DNA from 2 places in the Paucibacter sp. M5-1 genome. Region 2 is predicted to be linked to the other one. Evidence: riboswitches for the same ligand, from Rfam matches in the RefSeq annotation. Region 2 holds a riboswitch; the other holds the start of a gene.
The links. Region 2 has a riboswitch for glycine ahead of gcvT (glycine cleavage system aminomethyltransferase GcvT). Riboswitches for the same ligand answer to the same signal wherever they lie in the genome.

Region 1 (8,175 bases), 2.1 Mb from region 2:
CACAAATGGTTCTACTCGGCGCCGATGAGCGATGCCCATCTGGTCGTGGCCCAGACCGAGGGCGGGCCGTCCTGCTTCTTCGTGCCGCGCTGGCGGCCGGACGGGACGCGCAATGCGGTGCAGATCCAGCGCCTGAAGCACAAGCTCGGCAACCGCAGCAATAGCAGCGCCGAGGTCGAATTCCAGGACGCCCACGGCCTGCTGCTGGGCGAGCCCGGCCGCGGCATCCCGACCATCATCGAGATGGCCACGACGACGCGGCTCAGCTGCGTGATCGGCAGCGCCGCGATCCAGCGCCAGGCCCTGGTCCAGGCCCTGCACTACACACGCCGGCGCCGCGCTTTCGGCCGCGCGCTGGCCGAGCAGCCGCTGATGCAGAGCGTGCTGGTCGATCTGGCGCTGGAGAGCGAGGCCGCCTGTGCGCTGATGCTGCGCCTGGCGCAGGCCTTCGAGCAGCAGGAGCGCGGCTGGCAGCGGCTGATGACGCCGGCCGCCAAGTTCTGGGTCTGCAAGCGCACGGTCGAGCTCGCCGGCGAGGCCATCGAGGTTTTCGGTGGCAACGGCTATGTGGACGAAGGCCCGATGGCAAGGTTGTACCGCGAGGCGCCGGTCAATTCGATCTGGGAGGGCTCGGGCAATGTGATGTGCCTGGACCTGCTGCGCGCGATCGCGCGCGAGCCGCAGTCGGCGTTCGAGCTGCTCGAGGAGCTGCAACAGATGGCCGGCGATGAGCCGCTCTTGCGCACCGAGCTCCAGACCCTGCGCGAGCTGCTGCACACCGAGCCGGCCGAAGCCCTGGGCCGCCAGCTGACCCAGCGCCTGGTGATCACGGCCCAGGCCTGCCTGCTGCGCCGCGATGCGCCGGCCGCGATCGCCGAGGTCTTCATCGCCAGCCGCTTCGATGCGCGGCATGGCCGGGTTTACGGTGCGCTGGACACGCGCGGGCTGGACGTGCAGGCGGTGCTGGCGCGCGCCTACCCGGACTAGGGGCCGCGCAGCGCCTCGCGCATGGCCTGCAGATAGGGCTCGAAATTCTGCAGATCATTGTGGCCGGCACCGGCAATGCGCTGCAGCCGGGCCTGCGGCGCATGGGCCAGCAATTGCTCGGCCTGCTGCGGCGGGATCAATTCATCCTGCTCGCCATGCAGCAGCAGCAGGGGGCCGTCGAGGCGCGCGACAGCGGCGGCGGTATCGAGCGGATAGCGCAGCAGCCACCCAGGCACCCAGGGATAGTGCAGGCGCATCAGCGCCGCCATGCTGGCATAGGGCGAGACCAGCACGGTCAGCTCGGGCCTGACCTCGGCCGCCAGACCGGCGGCCAGCGCCGTGCCCAGCGAACGGCCATAGATCACGCGGCGCAGGCCCTGGTAGCGCGGCGCCACGCTGTCCCAGGCGGCCCGCACATCGGCACGCAGCTGGGCCTCGCTGTCGATCTGGCCCGTGCTCTTGCCGTAGCCGCGATAGTCCAGCATGAAGAGGTCGTAGCCGGCGCGGCGGTAGAAGTCGGCATTGACGAACCAGCTGTCCAGATTGCCGGCATTGCCGTGCAGAAAGAACACCAGCCCCCGGGGCGCCGGCAGGCGCAGATGCAGGGCCGACAGCCGGGCACCGGGCACGGCGATCTGCAGCTCGTGGACATCGTCGCCCAGCGCGAAGCGGTGCGCGGCCGGCAGCGGCTGGGGCATGAAGAGCAGGCGCTCCTGGCGCCAGTACAGCCAGGCCAGCAGCAGGCCATAGACCAGCAGCGCCAGCGCGACGACGAGCAGCAGCCGGCGCATCGGCATCAATCAAGCCCTCAGCGCGCCAGCCGCATCAGCTTGCCGCTGTCGGTCAGCAGCAGCAGCGCGCCGTCCGGCGCCTGGCGCACATCGCGGAAACGCTCGCCCAGGCTGGCGAACATCGCCTCGCGCGCGGCCACCGTGTTGCCGCTGAGCTGCAGGCGCCACAGGGCCTGGCCGGCCAGCGCGCCGGAGAACAGCTGGCCGCGCCACTCGGGGAACATCGCGCCGGTGTAGAAAACCAGGCCGGCCGGCGCCACCGAGGTCGGCACCCAGTAAGTCAGCGGCTCGACAAAGGCCGGCGCATGGACGCCGCCGCCGAGCCTGCAGCCCTCGCTGACCGGCGAGCCATAGTTGCAGCCATAGCTCTTGATGGGCCAGCCGTAGTTGGCGCCGGCACGGGCGATATTGATCTCGTCGCCGCCCTGCGGGCCATGCTCGCTGAGCCAGAGCTCGCCGCTGCTCGGGTGCAGGGCCGCGCCCTGCGGGTTGCGGTGGCCATAGCTCCAGATGCCGGGCCGCGCACCGGCGCCCAGCGCCGGATTGCCGGCCGGGATGCTGCCGTCGCGGTTGATGCGCACCACCTTGCCCAGGGTCTGTGCCAGGTCTTGCGCGGGGCTGCCGAGCTGGCGATCACCCAGCGTGACGAACAGGGTCTTGTCGTTGGAGAACACCAGACGCGAGCCGAAATGGCCACCCCCCGTGACCTTGGGAGCCTGGCGAAAGATCACCGCGACATCCTGCAAGGCATTGCCCACCAGACGACCACGCGCCACCGCCGTGCCGCTGCGGCCCGCTTCGGCGCCGCTGCCGGGCTCGGAATAGGACAGATAGACCCAGGGCGTGCTCGCGAAGTCCGGGTCGAGCGCGACATCGAGCAGACCGCCCTGGCCGGCGGAGACGACCGCCGGCACGCCGCTGATCGTGGCCAGCGTGCTGCGGCCATCGGCGCTGAGCAGCAGCAGGCTGCCGGCCTTTTGCGTCACCAGCATGCGGCCATCGGGCAGCAGAGCCAGGCCCCAGGGCGCCGACAGGCCGCTGTGCAGGGTCGTCAGCTGCGGCGCCGCAGCGGGCGGCGGGCTCGGGGTGGGCGCGGCGACCACCTCGCCGCCCCCGCCACCACCGCAGGCCACAGCAAGAAACACACTGGCAACAGCAAGACTCAGTTTGGACATGGATTCGAGAGGCATCGTGAACTCCCGCACGGGGATGGCCCGCCAGCTTACTGCAGGCGACGGCCGCGGCGCCCGCGCAGGGTTGACGCCCCCTCGGAGCCCCGCCTACACTCGGCCCCGGATTCAGGAGAGAGCATGCCCTCGCGCATGCCGCCGAAGGCGCAAGCTCCCATACTCGCTCAGGCCCCGTACTGGATCCGTCACAAGCCGAATGCTGGAGAGCGCGGTCCGCAAGGGACCGCCACCGAAGGAGCAAGGCGCGCATCGGGTGATGGGCGCTGAATCTCTCAGGTATCAGGGACAGCGGGAGCGGCGCGCGTCAGGCGCACGCATGCCCGGGTTTCTTCCCTCCATAACCCACGTCCGTCTGGCGCTCAGCTCCTCCTGGAGTTCAGCATGCAAGTCATCGTTCTCGGCGCCGGCGTCACCGGCATCACCACCGCCTGGTATCTGCGCCAGGCCGGCCACGAGGTCACCGTCATCGAGCGCCAGCCGGCCGCCGGCCTGGAGACCAGCTTCGCCAACGGCGGCCAGATCTCGGTCTCGCACGCCGAGCCCTGGGCCAATCCGGGCGCGCCGCTGAAGGTGCTGAAATGGCTGATGCGCGAGGATGCGCCGCTGCTGTTCCGCCTGCGTGCCGATGCCGCGCAATGGCGCTGGGGCCTGCAGTTCCTGCGTGAATGCACACCGGGCCGTACCGCCCACAATATCCGCAACATCGTCAGCCTGGGCCTGTACAGCCGCGCCAAGCTGCAGGCGCTGCGCGCCGCCACCGGCATCGAGTACGCGCAGCGCACCCAGGGCATCCTGCATTTCTACACCAGCGAGGCCGAGTACGAGGCGGCCCAGGAGCCGGCCCGCCTGATGCGCGAGCAGGGCTGCGAGCTGGACATGAAGAGCCCGGACGAGTGCGTGGCCATCGAGCCGGCGCTGGCGCAGTGCCGCTCGAAGATCGTCGGCGGCAGCATGACCCCCAGCGACGAGTCGGGCGACGCGCACCTGTTCACGCAGGAACTGGCGCGGCTGTGCGCGGCGGCCGGCGTGCAGTTCCGCTACGAGACCCGCATCCTGGGCTTCGAGCGCAGCGGCGACCGCATCGAGCAGCTCATCGTGGCCGATGCGCGCGGCGAGGTGCAGCGCCTGCAGGCCGACGCCCATGTGCTGTGCCTGGGCTCGTTCAGCCGCGGCCTGGCACGCGAGCTGGGTGTCGATCTGAACATCTATCCGGCCAAGGGCTATTCGGTCACCTTGCCGGTCACCGCGCCCGAGCACAGCTACCAGGTCTCGCTGACAGATGACGAGTACAAGCTGGTGTTCTCGCGCCTGGGCGACCGGCTGCGCATCGCCGGCACGGCCGAGCTCAACGGCTACGACACGAGTCTGAACCTGGCCCGCTGCGAGGCCATCGTGCGACGCACCCGCGAGCTGTTCCCGCAGATGAGCGACGGCTCGGGCGCACAGTACTGGACCGGCCTGCGCCCCGCCACCCCGTCCAATCTGCCCTATATCGGCCGCAGCAAGATCGGCAACCTCTTCCTCAACACCGGCCATGGCACGCTGGGCTGGACCCACAGCTGCGGCTCGGGCGCGGCCATCGCCGACATCGTCGGCGGCCGCGTGCCGGAGTTGGATTACGCCTTCACAGAAGCCAGCCGCGCGGCGGCGCGCCCAGGGAACAGGCCTCTTGTGCCGCAGCCGCGCTTGCCCTAGGCTGTGCCCAAGCCGGGGCTCAAGACCCGGCACCGCTTCAGCCGTCATCCCTGTGCAATGACCGAAGGAGTGCGCCCATGCCCGCCAGCCACAGCAAGGCCCCAGAGACTGCAGCCCCGGGCAGTCCGGGCCTCTCCGCGCAGATCGCCCAGATCCGCGCCCTGGCCCTGGTGGGGCCGGCCGGCGCCGGCAAGACCAGCCTGATCGAGGCCTTGCTGCATCAGGCCGGCGCCATCACTGCGGTCGGCTCGGTGGAGCGCGGCAACACGGTCAGCGACTTCGACCCGCTGGAGAAGCGCGCCCAGCATTCGCTGCATGCCTCGGTCGTGCACATGAACCATGGCGGCCTGCGCATCCATGCGATCGACACGCCCGGCGCGCCGGACTTCATCGGCCAGTCGCTGCCGGCGCTGGAGGCGGCCGACACGGCCATCGTCGTGATCAATGCGCTCAACGGCATCGAGCTGATGGCCTCGCGCATGATGGAGACCGCCGCGCAGCGCGGGCTGTGCCGCCTGATCGTGATCAACCGCATCGACGCGCCCGGCGTGCAGCTGCCGGCGCTGCTGGAGCAGCTGCGCGCGAGCTTCGGCCGTGAATGCCTGCCGCTGAACCTGCCGGCCGATGGCGGCACGCGGGTGCAGGATTGCTTCTACAGCAGCAGTGGGGCCAGCGATTTCTCGTCGGTGGCCGAGGCCCATCGCGCCTTGGTGGAGCAGGTCGTCGAGGTGGACGCCGCTTTCGTCGATCGCTATCTGAACGAGGGCGATGTCGACGCCAGCGAGCTGCATGCACCGCTGGAGCAGGCGCTGCGCGAAGGCCATCTGATCCCGGTCTGCTTTACCTCGGCGCGAACCGGTGCCGGCGTGGCAGAGCTGCTCGATGTGATCGAGCGCCTGCTGCCCAATCCGACCGAAGGCAATCCGCCGCTGTTCCTGCGCGGTGAGGGGCCGGACGCGCTGCCGCTGCAGGCCCTGGCCGAGCCCGGCGCCCATGTGCTGGCCCATGTGTTCAAGATCAATGCCGACCCCTATCTGGGCAAGATGGGGGTGTTGCGGGTGCACCAGGGCAGCTTGACGAAGAACAGCCAGCTCTTTGTGGGCCATGCGCGCAAGCCCTTTCGTGTCGGCCACCTGTTCCTGCTGCAGGGCAAGGAGCATGTCGAGATCGAGCAGGCCCTGCCGGGCGATATCTGCGCGATCGCCAAGGTCGAGGAGCTGCATTACGACGCGGTGCTGCATGACGCGCCCGAGGACGAACACATCCACCTGGCGCCGCTGGAGTTCCCGGTGCCGGTGCATGGCCTGGCGATCAGCCCGGCGCGCCATGGCGACGAGCAGCGGCTGTGGGAGATCCTGAACCGCCTGATCGACGAAGACCCCTGCCTGAAGGTCGAGCATGCCAGCGTGACCAACGAGACCCTGGTCTACGGCCTGGGCGAGCTGCATCTGCGCATGCTGCTGGAGCGGCTGCGCGAGACCTACAAGTTCGAGGTGCTGACCCAGCCGCCGCGCATCGCCTACCGCGAGACCATCTCGAGCCCGGCCGAGGGCCATTACCGGCACAAGAAGCAGAGCGGCGGGGCCGGCCAGTTCGGCGAGGTCTATCTGCGCATCGAGCCGCTGGCGCGCGGCGCCGGCTTCGAGTTCGTCGACGCGGTCAAGGGCGGCACGATACCGGGCCAGTTCATGCCGGCGGTCGAGAAGGGTGTGCGCTCGGCGCTGGACAGCGGCGTCGTCGCCGGCTATCCGCTGGTCGATCTGCGCGTCACGGTGTTCGACGGCAAGCACCATTCGGTCGACAGCAAGGAGATCGCCTTCGTCACCGCCGGCCGCAAGGCCATGATCGCCGCCGTGCGCGAGGCGCGACCGCTGGTGCTGGAGCCCATCGTCCATGTCGAGATCAGCACGCCCGAGGCGGCCATGGGCGACATCACCGGCGACCTGGCGGCGCGGCGCGGCCAGGTCAACGGCACGCGCTCGGCCGTGCCCGGCGTGATCACGGTGCAGGGTCTGGCGCCGCTGGCCGAGCTGGCCAGCTACCAGACCCGGCTCAATGCGATGACCAGCGGCCAGGGCCGCTACACGCTGGCGCTGTCGCACTACGAGGCGGTGCCGCCGAACACCCAGACGGCGCTGATCTCGTCCTACAAGGTCAAGGACGAGGAGTAGCTATTTGGTCGGCGCGGATGCCGCCTGCTGAGCGCGCCACTGCGCCAGCTGGGCCAGCCACTCGGTCCAATCCTGCGGGCCGCTGTCATAGCGCTTCTTCAGATTGGCCAGCACATTGTCCCAGGCCCGGTCGAAGTAGGCATAGGCCTTGTCCCACTCGCCGCCCTCGCCCCAGCCGGTGTGGTGCAGGCGCACCCGGGTCTCGGTCTCGCTGACCGGCTCGAAGCGCAGGATCACGAAGGTGCGCTGGGCCCGCGCCTCGGGCAGATGCGGCGGTGCATTCCAGTCGAAGCTGAGCATCTTCTTGGGCTGCAGCGCCAGAAAACGCATCTCATCGGCACCCTTCATGCCTGGCGCAGCGCCTGGATCGATATAGATCTGGAAGGCACCGCCGACCCGTGGCTCTATCCTGGCATCGGGCGCAAAGAAGGCGACGATGCCTTCGCGGGTGGTCCAGCTCTGCCAGGCCTGGTCCAGGCTGGCCTTGATGATCACTTCTTTATCAAGACTGCGCTCGGCGGCCACCACCGGCAAGGCCGCGACGCACAGCACCCACAAAGCGCCCGCGCGCAGCAGAGAAGCCATGAAAAAAGTCATCTCGCTCTCCTCGGTCGGCCCCGGACCGGCGGCCCAGGATGAAGGGAGCTTTATCATACGCAGATGTCATCCGCTCCCCGGGACACCGCACAAGTCCGTTTGGACAATGCGATGCGCCTGTTTGAAGAATTCGTCGCCGCCACCGTCAAACACCCCGATGCCGCCACCTTGCGTGGGCTGGAGCGGCGTTTCGCGGAGCGCTTGCAGATCCAACCGAGCTACTGGAGCCAGATCAAGGGCCGCTCCCGCCAGATCGGCGAGCGGCTGGCGCGCCAGTTCGAGCAGCTGTTCCACAAGCCGCCGGGCTGGATGGATCACGACCACCCGGCCACGCCGGCCGCCAGCCCGGTGCAGGAGGCCACGCCCAGCGTGCCGCAGGACGATGACGAACGCTTCATCGTCGGCCTGGTGCTGACCTATTACCGCCGCCACCCGCAGCGCGCCCGTACCCGTTTGCTGGACCTGCTGGGCGAGGTGCTGACGCCGCCGCCCGCCGAGGCGGCGACGGTCAAGCCGGCCGCCGCAGGCGGCACAGCCACCACGCGCAGCGCGGCCGGCAGCGCCCGGCCGGCGGCACTGGCACAGATGGCCGACGATGTCGATGCCTGGCGCAAGCTGCAGCAAGGCATCGCGCCCTTGAAGCCGAAGAAGCGCTGATCCCTAACTTCTTTATCAATCACGATAAAAAGCACTTGCGCAAGATAATCAATCGTTTATCATTTGCGCAAGTTGTGGCCTGGTTCA
Region 2 (8,175 bases):
GCCGCGCCCGCGGCGCCGGCGCGAACAGCTGCAGACCGTCGTCGGTCCAGGCCTGGATGATCAGCTCCAGCTCCTCGGGCAGATGGCGCGGCGGCGCCGCGCCGCCGATGGACAGCGCCATCTGCTGCATCTGGTAGTCAAAGATCGCATCGGCCTCCTGCAAGGCCGTGCGGTAGGCGCTCCAGGCCTGCAGCAACGCCGCCAGGCTGACCGCGCCCAGCAGGAACAGCATCAGCCGGCGCCGCAGCGAGGGGGCAGGTCTTGCCGTCATCATTGCTTGGGCACCATATAACCGAGGCCGCGCACATTCTGGATCAGGCCGGGCCCGAGCTTCTTGCGCAGGCCGTGGATATAGACCTCGACCGCATTGCTCGTGACCTCGTCCTTCCAGCTGTAGAGCTTCTCCTCCAGCTGCTGGCGCGACAGCACCAGGCCCGGCCGTGCCAGCAGCGGTTCCAGCACGGCCCATTCGCGCGCCGACAGCGTGACCGGCTGGCCGCCGACCGTGGCCTCATGGGTGGCGGGATTCAGGCTGACGCCCAGATGCTCGTAGACCGGCTCGGCGCGGCCGCTGGCGCGGCGCAGCAGCGCGCGGATGCGGGCCAGCAGCTCGTCAAGCTCGAAGGGCTTGAGCACATAGTCGTCGGCGCCGGCGTCCAGCCCTTCGACCCGCTGCGCCAGCGCATCGCGGGCGGTGGCGATCAGCACCGGCTGGCGCTGCTTGCGCGCGCGCAAGGCGCGCAGCACGCTCATGCCGTCGCGCCGCGGCAGGCCCAGATCGAGCAGCAGCAGGTCGTAGTCCTGGGCCTGCAGCGCGGTGTCGGCCTGCTCGCCGTCGCGCACCCAGTCGACCGCATAGCCCTCGGCGCGCAGCAGGTCCAGCAGCTGCTCGCCAATCATCTGATCGTCTTCCACCAGTAATAAACGCATGCCGGTATTGTCCACAGCCCCGCCTGGCCAGACTTAGGCCAGGCTTAAGCCGGGGCGCGGAGGTCAGTACAGATAGGTCAGCATCACCATGCCGGTAGGGGTGCTCTTGCGCTGCACGATCGGGCTCTTGCCGGCATCACCCAGAAGATGATTCACGCCCAGCGAGGTCACGACGCCCCACTTCTTGTCGATCTTGTAGTTCCAGTTGATGCTGGCCTCGACCGAATGGAAGCCGGCCTTGGGCGCATAGGCCTTGAACTTGGTGGCCGCCGCCTGCTCGGGGGTGACACCGAAGAAGGTCTGCATGTACTTCTTGTCACCGGCCGTCGCTCCCAGCTCGATCGAAACATCGCTGCTGTCATTGCCCCAGATGCCGGCGCTCGCGCCCAGCCTGAAGACCGTGCCATGCTGGAGCGCCTTGTCACCGAGCTTGGCGTTCTTCTTGCCCTTGCTCAGCGGCAACTCCACGCCAGCGCTGAGTTCGACGGCATCCATCAGGTTGTAGCTGACCCCCAGATTGAGGGTGGCGGTGGTCTTGATCTCGCCCATGCCCAGCAACTCATTGGCGCCGCCGCCGCCCAGGCCCTTCTTCTTGTCGCGGTCTTCGCGGCCGCCGCGCAGGCCGAGGCCGGCGCTATAGCCGAACGGGCCGCTCTGGCCGCCCCAGCCGATGCCGCGCAGGGTGCTGGCATAGAAACCGTTGCTCATGCTGTAGTCGATCCCCGGCATGACGCCACCTTCGATCTTCTTGGAGCCGGCGTACTTGGCGCCGAAGCCCAGCCCCAGGCCCAGCATCAGGGTGTTGCCCTCGGGCTGCGCCTGATCCTTGGCCTGGGCCTGGGCCGCGCCGATCAGGCTCAGCAGGGCCAGGGTCAGCAGCGAAGCGCGGAAGTTGCAATGACGGGTGTTGGTATTCATGGATGCATCGGGCTTTCAAGTGAGTAAAGCGGAGGGAAAACGATCGACGGCGCAGCTCATTCCATATCGCCGACGATCTCGGCAAAAGGGGTCTTGCCGCTCAGACGGGGGTTGGCCTTCATCAACGCCTTGCTGAGCTTGAGCGTGATGCGGCCGCTGGCGTCCGGCATATAGGTCTTGGGCCCCTCGGGCAGGTGGGCGGTCAGCGCGCACTCGGCCTGGGGCTGGCAACGGAAGTGCAGGCTGTGGACCGTCGGGGCGAACAGACTCATCAAGCCGGCCTGGCTTTTGATGAAGGCATTCATCTGCGTCACCGAACGCATCAGATCGGCGTAATGCAGCTCCCTGCTGTCAGCCACTTGGGCCAGCAGGTCGATGCTGAGTTCAACGCCGGCCTCGGGCTGGTTGGCCATCAGCATGGGATTGAAGCCCGGACGGGCCAGCGCGGCGGGGCGATCAAAGCTGCCATCGGCGCGCAGCGGGATTTCGATCTTTTGGCCCTGGTCTTCATACCAGACCGACAGCGGCTTGCCGGCCTGCTTGGACCAGATGCGGTGGCGCAGGCCGAAGGCGTCGCGCTGGTCGGCGGGCAGCTTGTCCAGCGCGGCCGCCATCGAGAACAGTTCCGCGGCCGGCAGCTTGGCGTTTTCGGCGGCTCTGGCTGGCTGGACCAACGCCAGCAACAGGGCAAGAGTCAGAAAATAGGGCATGTCGGGAGTCCGGCTGTTGGGGTCAGGTGTTGCGGATTCCATGCAGTGTCGGCCCCTACGCTGAAGACTTCCTGGACCCCAGATGAAGGCGGGCTGAATCGGGCTGGCCGGCGGCGCGCCACCCCTGCAGATCTTGCGGGCCGGTGTGTTTTCCCACGGCTGTGGCTCTTGGCACGCCAAACCATGGCTACAATCCCGCCGGTCAGGAGAGAGCTTCCTAGCGGAAGCCGCCGAAGGCGCAGTGGCGATGGTGATCCCAAGCTGCGAACGCTCAGGCAAAAGGACTGACAAAACGCCCAGAACCGGGCGTTCCTCACTGGAGAGAGGCGGGCCCCGAGTCCGTCCACCGAAGGGGCAAGCTGTTGGCGAACCGTCAGCGGTCAATCTCTCAGGTAAGCCGGACAGCGAGGGCATCCCCCCGCGCCCCCGATGGGCGTGGGCTGTTTGAATGCCCTCGGAGTTTTCCAGATGTCCGCCGACGCTCTCCTCAAGACCCCCCTGCACGCCCTGCATCTCGAACTCGGCGCCAAGATGGTGCCCTTCGGCGGCTATGACATGCCGGTGCAGTACCCGTCGGGCGTGATGGCCGAGCACAAGCACACCCGCGCCGCGGCCGGCCTGTTCGATGTCTCGCATATGGGCCAACTGCGCCTGGTCGGCGCCGGCGCCGCCGCCGCGCTCGAAACCCTCGTGCCGGTCGACGTGATCGACCTGGGTGTGTTCAAGCAGCGCTATGCGCTCTTCACCAACGAGCAGGGCGGCATCCTCGACGACCTGATGATCTGCCGCCGCCCCGATGATCTGTTCGTCGTCGTCAATGCGGGCTGCAAGGTGCAGGACATCGCCCATCTGCAAGCCACCATCGGTACCAAGTGCGAGGTCATCCCCATGCCCGAGCAGGCGCTGCTGGCGCTGCAGGGCCCGCAGGCCGTGACCGCGCTCGCGCGCCTGAATCCCGAAGTCGCCAAGCTGACCTTCATGACCGGCGGCTTCTTCGAGCTCGACGGCATCCCGACCTTCCTGACCCGCTCCGGCTACACCGGCGAGGACGGCTTCGAGATCTCGGTGGCCGGCGCGCAGGCCGAGGCCCTGGCGCGCAAGCTGCTGGCCCAGCCCGAGGTCAAGCCCATCGGCCTGGGCGCGCGCGACTCGCTGCGCCTGGAGGCCGGCCTGTGCCTGTATGGTCATGACATCGATACCGGCACCACGCCGGTCGAGGCCTCGCTGACCTGGGCGATCCAGAAGGTGCGCCGTGCCGGCGGTGCGCGCGCCGGCGGCTATCCGGGCGCGGCCGTGATCGACGCGCAGCTGGCCGGCGGCGCCGCACGCAAGCGCGTCGGCCTGGTCGGCAGCGAGCGCATGCCGGTGCGCGAAGGCGCCAAGCTGGTGGATGAGGCCGGCGTCGAGATCGGCGTCGTCACCAGCGGCACCCTGGGCCCGACGGTCAATAAGCCGGTGGCCCTGGCCTATCTGAACAGCAGCCATGCGGCCCAGGGCACCCAGGTCTGGGCCATCGTGCGCGACAAGCGCACACCGATGACCGTCAGCCCCACCCCTTTCACCCCCAACGGTTACTACCGCGGCTGATCAGTCGCACCCCTACTTCACGGAGCACCCCATGAGCACTATCAAGTACACCGCCGACCACGAGTGGGTCCAGATCGAAGCCGACGGCACGGCCACCGTGGGCATCACGGTCCATGCGCAGGACGCGCTGGGCGATGTGGTCTTTGTCGACCTGCCCGCCGTCGGCGCGAGCTTTGCCGAGAAGGATGTGGCCGGTGTGGTCGAGTCGGTCAAGGCCGCGGCCGATGTCTATATGCCTGTGTCGGGTGAGATCACCGAGGTCAACGAAGCGCTGCGCGACGACCCCTCGCTGGCCAATAGCGACCCGCTGAAGGCCGGCTGGTTCTTCAAGGTCAAGCTCAGCAAGCCGGCCGAGCTGGACGCGCTGATGGACAGCACGGCCTATGACGAGCTGGTCAAGGGCCTGTGAGCCCCTCGCCCGGGGTGTACCCCGGGTGATCCCCCGAGGGGATCAAGCCGCCCTTGGGGCGGCCCGGCGGGCGACTTGTTTCGGCCGTGATTGAAAGACGCGGGCACCTGGTGCCCGCTGTTGTATTGCAAGGATTGTTGCCATGTTGATGTCTGCTCTGAAGCCCCTGGGCGAGCTCGAGAACGCCGCCGAATTCCACGCCCGCCATATCGGCCCCGATGCGGCCGACGAGGCCGGCATGCTGTCGGTGATCGGCGCCGCTTCGCGCCGCGCGCTGATCGAGGCCATCGTGCCCGCCAGCATCAAGCGCGCCGTGGGCATGGACCTGCCCGCCGCCGCCAGCGAGGCCCAGGCCCTGGCCGAGCTGAAGGCGGTCGCCGCCAGGAACCGGGTGCTGAAGAGCTATATCGGCCAGGGCTACTACGGCACCCTGACCCCCGGCGTCATCCTGCGCAACATCCTCGAGAACCCCGCCTGGTACACCGCCTACACGCCCTACCAGGCCGAGATCTCGCAAGGCCGCATGGAGGCCCTGGTCAACTTTCAGACCATGGTCACCGACCTGACCGGCATGGCCATCGCCAATGCCTCGATGCTCGATGAGGCCACGGCCGCCGCCGAGGCGATGACCCTGGCCGCCCGCGTGGGCAAGAGCAAGAGCCAGGTCTTCTTCGTCGCCGACGATGTGCTGCCGCAAAGCCTGGAAGTGATCCAGACCCGCGCCGCGCCGCTGGGCATCACGGTGCAGGTCGGCCCGGCCGCCGAGGCCGGCAAGAGCCCCTGCTTTGCCGCGCTGCTGCAGTACCCGGGCGTCAACGGCGAGATCCGCCCCCTGCAGGCGGCCGCCGACGCACTGCATGCGCAGGGCGCGTTGCTGATCGCTGCGGCCGACCTGCTGGCCTTGACCCTGCTGAAAGCCCCCGGCGAGCAAGGCGCCGACATCGCGATCGGCACGACCCAGCGCCTGGGCATGCCCATGGGCGCCGGCGGCCCGCATGCCGCCTATATGGCCTGCAAGGACGAATTCAAGCGCAGCCTGCCGGGCCGCCTGGTCGGCGTCAGCATCGACGCCCATGGCAACAAGGCCTACCGCCTGGCGCTGCAGACCCGCGAGCAGCACATCCGCCGCGAGAAAGCCACCTCGAACATCTGCACCGCCCAGGTGTTGCCGGCCGTGGTCGCCAGCATGTATGCGGTCTATCACGGCCCGGATGGCCTCAAGCGCATCGCGCAGCGCGTCGCCAGCTACACCGCGCTGCTGGCCAAGGGCCTGAAGGCTCTGGGCTATGAGATCGCCAATGCGGGCGCCTTCGACACGCTGCAGGTCCTGAGCGGGGACAAGACAGCCGCGCTGCTGGCCGGCGCCGTCGCCGCCGGCATGAACTTCCGCCGCGCCTCGGCCACCAGCCTGTCGATCTCGCTGGACGAGACCAGCACGCGCGCCGATCTGGCCGCCATCCTGGCGGTGTTCGGCGCGGGGGCGACCGACTTCGAGGCCGCCGAGAAGGGGATTGCCGCGCTGATCCCGGCCGAGCTGCTGCGCACCAGCGCCTATCTGACCCACCCGGTCTTCAACACCCACCACTCGGAAACCGAGATGCTGCGCTACTTGCGCGCCCTGGCCGACAAGGACCTGGCGCTGGACCGCAGCATGATCCCGCTGGGCTCCTGCACGATGAAGCTCAATGCCACCAGCGAGATGATCCCGATCACCTGGCCGGAGTTCGCGGGCGTGCACCCCTTCGCGCCGCAGGATCAGCTGGCCGGCTATGCGCTGCTCAACGAGCAGCTGACCGCCTGGCTGTGCCAGGCCACCGGTTATGCCGGCATCAGTCTGCAGCCCAATGCCGGCTCGCAGGGCGAGTACGCCGGCCTCTTGGCGATCAAGGCCTGGCACGAGTCGCGCAACGAAGGCCACCGCAAGATCTGCCTGATCCCCGAGTCGGCCCATGGCACCAACCCGGCCTCGGCCCAGATGGTAGGCATGAGCGTGGTCGTGACCAAGTGCGACGCCGAGGGCAATATCGATCTGGCCGACCTGAAGGCCAAGTGCGAACAGCACAGCGCGAACCTGGCCGCGATCATGATCACCTATCCCTCGACCTATGGCGTGTTCGACACCCATGTCAAGGAGATCTGTGCGCTGGTCAAGAGCCATGGTGGCCGCGTCTATGTGGACGGCGCGAACATGAATGCGCTGGTCGGCGTCGCCGCACCCGGCGAGTTCGGCGGCGATGTTTCGCACCTGAACCTGCACAAGACCTTCTGCATCCCGCACGGCGGCGGCGGCCCGGGCGTCGGCCCGGTCTGCGTGGTCGAGGACCTGGTGCCCTTCCTGCCGGCGCATCGCAGCGCGGGCCTTGGCAGCGAGACCAATATCGGTGCCGTCTCCGCCGCCCCGCTGGGCAATGCGGCCGTGCTGCCTATCTCGTGGATGTATGTGCGCATGATGGGCGCCGACGGCCTGACCGCCGCGACCGAGACCGCCATCCTGTCGGCCAACTATGTGGCCGCCCGTCTGGCCGATGCCTACGACATCCACTTCAGCGGCAATATCGCCGGCGTCAAGGGCGGCGGCGTCGCCCATGAGTGCATCCTGGATCTGCGCCCGCTCAAGGAGACCTCGGGCGTGTCCGCCGAGGACGTGGCCAAGCGCCTGATCGACTACGGCTTCCATGCGCCGACGCTGTCCTTCCCGGTTGCCGGCACCTTGATGGTGGAACCGACCGAGAGCGAGTCCAAGGCCGAGCTGGACCGCTTCTGCGACGCAATGCTGGCGATCCGCGCCGAGATCGCGAAGGTGGAAGCCGGCAGCTGGTCGCGCGAGGACAACCCGCTGGTCAACGCGCCGCACACCGCCGAGAGCCTGCTGAAGGCCGACTGGACCCATGGCTACACGCGCGAGGAGGCGGCCTACCCGGTCGCCACGCTGCGCCGCCAGAAGTACTGGGTGCCGGTGGGCCGGGTCGACAATGTCTACGGCGACCGCAATCTGTTCTGCAGCTGCGTGCCGCTGTCCGAGTACGAGCAACAAGCCTGAGCGAGGTAGAGCCCGATGGCCGTTTCCGTTTTTGACCTCTTCAAGATCGGTATCGGGCCATCGAGCTCGCATACCGTCGGCCCGATGCGGGCGGCGCGGCTGTTCGGCCTGCGCCTCAAGCACGAGGGCCTGCTCGAGCGCAGCGCCCGCGTCCAGGTCGTGCTCTACGGCAGCCTGGGCGCCACCGGCAAGGGCCATGGCAGCGACAAGGCCGTGCTGCTGGGCCTGGCCGGCCATGAGCCGGACACGGTCGATATCGAGGCCATCCCCGAGCTGCTGGCCGGCATTCGCGGCGGCGCGCTGAACCTGATCGGCGAGCAGGCCATAGGCTTTGACGAGGCCAAGGATCTGATCTTCAAGCGCCGCGAATCGCTGCCCTTCCATGCCAACGGCATGCGCTGCCTGGCCTTCGATGCCGAGGGCACCGAGATCGCTAACCGTGTCTACTACTCGGTCGGCGGCGGCTTTGTCGTCAGCGACGAGGTCGCGGCCGACGGCAGCAAGCAGAAGGTCATCGCACCCGATGCAACCGTGCTGCCCTACCCCTTCCACAGCGGCGATGATCTGCTGGCGCTGACAAA

Region 1: it holds a riboswitch for glycine, as region 2 does, so the genes downstream of both, O5M90_RS12785 (D-amino acid dehydrogenase) here and gcvT (glycine cleavage system aminomethyltransferase GcvT) in region 2, are expected to answer to the same signal.

Annotation. Positions count from the first base shown of each region.
Region 1 is NZ_JAPZLM020000001.1:2,729,198-2,737,372, forward strand. It holds gene O5M90_RS12770 (acyl-CoA dehydrogenase family protein) at 1-987, shown strand, start outside; gene O5M90_RS12775 (alpha/beta hydrolase) at 984-1,784, opposite strand; gene O5M90_RS12780 (PQQ-dependent sugar dehydrogenase) at 1,796-2,968, opposite strand; glycine riboswitch at 3,068-3,157, shown strand; glycine riboswitch at 3,158-3,267, shown strand; gene O5M90_RS12785 (D-amino acid dehydrogenase) at 3,350-4,663, shown strand; gene fusA (elongation factor G) at 4,741-6,834, shown strand; gene O5M90_RS12795 (SRPBCC family protein) at 6,835-7,431, opposite strand; gene O5M90_RS12800 (hypothetical protein) at 7,543-8,088, shown strand.
Region 2 is NZ_JAPZLM020000001.1:636,027-644,201, forward strand. It holds gene O5M90_RS02905 (ATP-binding protein) at 1-271, opposite strand, end outside; gene O5M90_RS02910 (response regulator transcription factor) at 271-930, opposite strand; gene O5M90_RS02915 (MipA/OmpV family protein) at 994-1,848, opposite strand; gene O5M90_RS02920 (hypothetical protein) at 1,905-2,558, opposite strand; glycine riboswitch at 2,752-2,855, shown strand; glycine riboswitch at 2,865-2,973, shown strand; gene gcvT (glycine cleavage system aminomethyltransferase GcvT) at 3,027-4,145, shown strand; gene gcvH (glycine cleavage system protein GcvH) at 4,177-4,554, shown strand; gene gcvP (aminomethyl-transferring glycine dehydrogenase) at 4,697-7,594, shown strand; gene O5M90_RS02940 (L-serine ammonia-lyase) at 7,610-8,175, shown strand, end outside.